2 linked regions of the Aeoliella mucimassa genome follow. The main gene of each other region encodes a partner of the protein of the gene in region 2 in a complex. Links are inferred from orthologs where the notes say so. Each region holds a gene or a part of one and is shown on either strand. Other genes may lie near its edges.

Region 1 (2,973 bases), 2.6 Mb from region 2 along the record:
TGCCATCGTCTATTCCACCACAGTTGCCGATTCTTTCCGCCGCGAGTGGTTGCTACGCAGAGTTGGCCGCAAGGCACTAAGATTGTCAAACCTGTTGCAGTGGTTGGTTGTACTCTCGGCATTTTCAGTTTTGCTATTGATTGTGACTTTGTTTGTGATTCATCAACTAATATGGATTGCATTTGCTGCAGCCGTGGTGTTCACTGCAGCGGCTATGCTGATTTCAACTACAAAGGGTATCAAAGCAACAAGAGACTCGATGGTTGAATGTGAGAGAGAGTTTCCTTCTTATGTCGTGCATCTTGACTTGTTGTAGTTGTCTAACTGACTATGAAAAACTCTATTGGAGGATTCAGTCGGGCAGTTAATGCGTTTGCAGACCCGAAAACTTTGCCATCATTTAGTGTGAGCGATAGTGAATTGGCATTATGAAAGCGAGTCAGAGTCCTGCGTAAGCTAAACACTGGTCGATATCTTCTGCTTCCAAGTAGGGGTAAGCGGCAAGGATCTCCCCTCGCGTGTTACCTGTGGCGAGTAGTCCCAAGATCGCGCTGACGGTGACGCGTAACCCGCGGATACATGGTATCACTACGGTGAAGCTTACTGGGGCGATGGATGCCATTAGGGTAGCCTGACGAGACCGAGTTGAACTGTTAGTCCTTCTTCAGCGGCCCCGTCTTACCTTCCATGTGGGCCATCAGCAGTGCGATATCGGCCGGGGTGATGCCGCTGATGCGGCTGGCTTGGGCCAGGTCGACCGGGCGGACTTTCGTGAGTTGTTGCCGGGCTTCCATGCGGAGTTGTCCCAGGCGGTGGTAGTCGAAGCTATCGGGGATGCGTTTAGCGGCCAGTCGTTGGTGTCGCTCGACTTCGGTTTGTTGTCTTGCGATGTAGCCTTCGTACTTGATGTCCCACAAGGTTTGCTCGGCCGCTTCGCTGTCGATCGTTGCGAGCGCTGGGGCCACTGCGACGACGTCGTCCCAAGTGACTTCCGGGCGACGCAGGTACTTGGCCAGCGGGCCCCCTTCGTGGGAAGTGGTCGTGAGTATCTGCTTCGCCTGGTCGATGTCGGCCAGCTTGGCGTTCAAACGCTCGAGACGTTGATCGTCGGCCAGGCCGAGTTCGTGCGCGAGGGGAGTGAGTCGTCGGTCGGCGTTGTCTTGCCGCAGCAACAAACGGTACTCGGCCCGACTGGTAAACATGCGATACGGTTCGTCGACACCACAAGTCACCAGATCGTCGATCAATACGCCCATATAGGCTTGATCGCGAGTGAGAATCAGCGGCTCGCGTCCCGACTGTCGCAGCGCGGCGTTCGCCCCGGCCAGCAAGCCTTGCGCGCCGGCCTCTTCGTACCCGGTGGTGCCATTAATCTGACCGGCCAGATACAGCCCGCAACACGCTTTGGTTTCGAGCCAAGGGGTTAACTGATCGGGCGGTGCGTAGTCGTATTCCACCGCGTAGCCGTAACGCATGATCTCCGCCCGCTCGAGTCCGGGAATCAATTTGAACATCTGATCCTGCACGTCGCGGGGCAGGCTGGTCGACACACCGTTGACGTAGACTTCGAGCGTGTTGCGCCCTTCCGGTTCCAGAAAAAGCTGGTGCTGTTCTTTTTCGGCAAATCGAACGATTTTATCTTCGATACTTGGACAGTACCGCGGACCGCTGGTGTTGATCTGCCCGCTGTACATCGGCGCCCGGTTGAGGTTGGCCGTGATTAGCGCGTGGACTTCGGGATTGGTGTAAGTGATGTAGCAAGGCATCTGCTCGAGATCGAGCGAGCGGTTGAGGAACGAGAACGGCTGCGGGCGGTCGTCGCCAGGCTGCAGTTCGGTGCGATCGTAGTCGATGGTCCGCCCGTTGAGTCGCGGGGGAGTGCCGGTTTTGAATCGCTCGAGCCGAATGCCGAGCGAAGCGAGGGCGCCGCTCAGGCCGGCGGTGGTGCCCTCCCCTGCCCTACCCCCTTCGGTTTGGGATTCGCCGGTGTGCATCAAGGCCTGCAGGAAGGTGCCGGTGGTGAGGACCACCGCGGGGGTACGATAGACCGCGCCGCCGCGAACGGTCACTCCGCGAATCTCGGAAGTTTGCGGGTCGATCTCCAAGCCTTCGACCACTTCCTGACGGAGCGACAGGTTGGGCTGCGACTCAACGATGCGCTTGATCTCGGCCTGGTAGGCTTTCTTATCGGCCTGGGCGCGAGGGCTGTGCATCGCCGGACCTTTGCGGCGATTCAGCAAGCGAAACTGGATGCCAGTGGCATCAATCGCCTGGCCCATCGCCCCGCCGAGGGCGTCGATTTCGCGGACGATCTGCCCTTTGCCGACCCCGCCGATGGCCGGGTTGCAGCTCATTTGTCCCACGGTGTCGCAGTTGGTAGTGAGCAGCGCCGTGCGGGCTCCCAACCTGGCCGCTGCTAGGGCCGCTTCGGTGCCTGCGTGGCCGGCTCCGACGACGACCACATCGTATTCGTAGATAGAAGTTGGCATGCGAACCACTAGCTTGGGGGGCAAAGGGAGACTTCTCAGTTGGTTCTTACAAAGATACCCTCGAAGGTTGTTTTGTTGTATTCCCCGAGGATGGAAACCGACTATGAAACGATGCGATTGGGCGCTGGCGAGCCAGGCAGAGACGCTGTACCACGACGAAGAGTGGGGAGTTCCTTCGTACGACGACCGTCACCTGTTCGAAATGCTGACGCTCGAAGGGGCCCAGGCGGGGCTCAGCTGGAGTACGATTCTTTCCAAACGCGAGGGCTACCGCCGAGCGTTCAGCGAGTTCGATCCGGCAAAGGTGGCTCGCTACACGGCAAAGCGAGTGGAGAAGCTCGTGGGAGATGCCACGATCGTTCGGCATCGGGGCAAGATCGAGTCGACCATCAACAACGCCCAGGCGGTGCTCAAGGTGCAGCAGGAGCTGGGATCGCTGTCCGATTACCTGTGGCAATTCGTGGAGCACGAGCCGGTGCAGAAT
Region 2 (2,884 bases):
TGCTACTGCCCGCTATTCACAGAGCGACTCAACCAAACAAGCTGCTCCACAGACTCTTGGGTCGCTGGTAAGCGAACACCGGCAGGGTACCATGGCGCTGCACAGCGGTGCTCGGTCCGTAGCGCCCCCACGAGAACCCCATGCCAGGCGGGGCGGCCCGCAAATCGATTACCTGCCAGCTCGTATCGAGCCGACTGGCAAACGCTTGCAGCACCTCGTCGCTTGATTCGTGGCACGCTTCCCAGCTGAGGACCTCGGGGTTGGTCTGCCATACGCGAAACGGCCGGTCGGCGTGCACCTGGCTCACCAGGCTCTCGTGTGGCGGCCGGCAACCGCGGAGCAACTCGGCGAGGAACTCGGCCAGGGTCGCACTTTGGTACAGCACCACTGGTGGATCGTGGCAGGCGAAGTAGATGGGGCCGAACGTCGTGCTCTCGGGCGCGAGATCGACCACCCAAAAGTTGCCGCAGCCATCCGAGGCAATCGGCAGGCCATGGGGAAAAATCTCGTCGCACTCAAAGGGAAAGTGATGCCCGGTGAAGTCGACCACGTCGGTCGTCGTGGGCCCCGAGAAGCCTCGGCCGTGCTGCAGTAACTCGCGAATCTCCGTGGGGAGCGGGCAGATAAGCTCGCTGGCGAACTGGTCGATTTCCTCCTCCGTCAGCGGAGGCAACCAGGTCAGCTCGATCGCCAGACCATCGACATCGACGAGGTCCATCGATTCGGCCGCGCAGATTACTTCGAGAGGTGTCATGGTCGCTTCCCCCGCGCCCGATGTTCGTTCGCTGCACCCAAAGCTTCCACTACAGCATACTGGCGATGCGATCTGGCGGGAAGCTTGTTTTCGTCGCTGGCGAGAGTCGCCCAGCTGGGGGGAATGATTACTTGCCGATACAGAAGCGGCTAAACACGCGATCGAGCACGTCGTCGGTGTATACCACGCCGGCCACCTGGCCGAGTTCGTCGAGGGCCAGCCGTAGTTCGGTGGCCACGAGTTCTTCGGCCCCGCCCAACTCGGCCAGTTGCTGGGCGGTGGCAATCGCCTTCTCGGCCGCCTGCAGACTGGCAGCACTACGCTGCGCGGTGCTTGGCACCAGGTCGCTATCCTCGCTGGCGAGTCGCTCGCCGACGGTAGTGGCCAACAATTCGAGTCCCTCGCCAGTGCGGGCGCTGGTAGCCAGGCCATGCAGTGCGGGTCCACCTTGATCGACTTTTGTGACGACTGGCAGCACGTTCTCACCAACCGGCAGTGGAGCCTCGCCCGCTTCGCTGGCATCGCTACAAACCAGCAGCATGTCGGCCGCTTCGCGAGCGATGGTGGTCATCGACTGGGCTTCGCTGGCTGGCGATAGTTCGGCAATGGTCTCGATGCCCGCCGTATCGACGAGCAGACAATCGACCCCCGCCAGCCGCACCTCGACTGTGAGGTAATCGCGAGTCACCCCGCGCTCCGGCGACTCGATCGCCCGCGTGCGATGCGGCGAGGTGCCGAACCGCTCGGCGAGTGCGTTGAACAAACTGCTCTTGCCAGCATTCACCGGACCGACGAGCACCACTTGTGGCCGCGCGGTATCGAGCTTGCGAGCTTCGACCTGTCGGGCCAGGTGGGCGACCTGCTGGTGCACCACTTCGAGCTGCGCGACAAGCACGTCGGCCGCGATGAACTCGATGTCTTCATCGGCAAAGTCGAGCCCCGCTTCGAGATCGGCCAGGAGCAGCAACAGTTCTTCGCGGAGTTCGGCCAGCGGAGTCGCGAGTCCCCCCGCGAGTTGCTTGAGCGAAGTTTGTAGTTCGGCCTCGCCGGTGGCGTCGATCACCCCGAGCACCGCTTCGGCCTGAGTCAGATCGATGCGGCCAGCCATGAATGCTCGCAGCGTGAACTCCCCCGGCTCAGCCAGTCGCGCGCCCGCTTCGCGGGCCTGGGCGACCACGAGTTCGAGCAAGGGAGCGGAGCCGAGCGTGTGGATTTCGACCGTCGGCTGGCAAGTGAAGCTGCGGGTGCCAGGCCATACCATCCAGCGAGCCGGCAGCGTGCGTTGCTCCGGCAATTGCAGCGTGACTGGAATGGCCGTGGGGCGCGTGGGCCAGTCGCCGGCCAAGGGTTCGGCCAGTAGCGCGGTGGCTACCTGGCGAACCTGCTGGCCACTGATGCGGATCACCCCCCGCGGGGCACCCGCGGTGGCCGACGCCACGGCGACGATGGTATCGTCGAGATCCATGCGCTACCGCTTCTTCTTGCCGCCTTTGTTGGCCTTGCTGGTCGCCAGTTTCTTGTTGGCCGTCGAATCGCGATCGGAGTTCTTCGGCTTGTTCGAAACCGACGTCTTGGGCACGTTGGTCTTCGGTGGTTCGGGGCGGGGAATCATCTTCCGCTCCGCGATACCCCAGATGCTCGAGGCAATGAAGTACAAGCACAAACCAGCAGCCACTTTGAAGAACATGAAGCCCATGAAGAACATCATGAACTTGGTGACCTTCTGCATCATCTCGGCTTGCTCATCGGCCGCCGGGGGCATGAACATCTTTTGCTGCAGCAAGAACAACGACACCGTGACCAGCGGCAGAATGTTGAGATAAGGGCCAAGAGCGAACATGCCTTCGCCGTTGAGGAACCACTGCGGCCACGGCATGCCCGACCAGTCGATCAGCATGTCGGGAGCGGCCAAGTTGGAGCACCAACGTAGTCCGGGAATCAGCGACGCCTGGCGGAGGTCGACGTCGACCATCAGCGCCCGATAGAGTCCGATGAAGATCGGCAGTTGAATGAACATCAACAAGCAACCGCCCATCGGATTGTAATTATGCTTGGCAAACAGCTCTTGCTGTGCCTTCATCTGAGCTTGGGTGTCGTCCTTATAACGCTCCTTGATGCGATCGATCTCCG

The links. Proteins that work in one complex are often made in the same cells at the same time.
Region 1: the proteins of Pan181_RS19150 (region 2) and mnmG are in contact, whole or in part, in a solved structure (PDB 9HIP), measured with the Escherichia coli proteins. The link is inferred for Aeoliella mucimassa from one-to-one orthologs.

What each region holds. Positions count from the first base shown.
Region 1 is NZ_CP036278.1:2,317,809-2,320,781, reverse strand. Bases 72-2,973 are described here. They hold mnmG (tRNA uridine-5-carboxymethylaminomethyl(34) synthesis enzyme MnmG), read right to left. Parts: upstream 2,490-2,973; coding sequence 654-2,489; downstream 72-653. Other genes in these bases: Pan181_RS09315 (DNA-3-methyladenine glycosylase I), read left to right, coding at 2,593-2,973; Pan181_RS26990 (DUF433 domain-containing protein), read right to left, coding at 440-622; Pan181_RS09330 (hypothetical protein), read left to right, coding at 72-316. In the rest of the region: more of Pan181_RS09330, read left to right, coding at 1-71. UniProt on the Escherichia coli protein: NAD-binding protein involved in the addition of a carboxymethylaminomethyl (cmnm) group at the wobble position (U34) of certain tRNAs, forming tRNA-cmnm(5)s(2)U34.
Region 2 is NZ_CP036278.1:4,886,583-4,889,466, forward strand. The notes cover bases 51-2,863. They hold Pan181_RS19150 (tRNA modification GTPase), read right to left. Parts: upstream 2,220-2,863; coding sequence 882-2,219; downstream 51-881. Other genes in these bases: Pan181_RS19145 (SMI1/KNR4 family protein), read right to left, coding at 51-754; Pan181_RS19155 (YidC/Oxa1 family insertase periplasmic-domain containing protein), read right to left, coding at 2,223-2,863. In the rest of the region: more of Pan181_RS19145, read right to left, coding at 29-50; more of Pan181_RS19155, read right to left, coding at 2,864-2,884. UniProt on the Escherichia coli protein: Exhibits a very high intrinsic GTPase hydrolysis rate. Involved in the addition of a carboxymethylaminomethyl (cmnm) group at the wobble position (U34) of certain tRNAs, forming tRNA-cmnm(5)s(2)U34.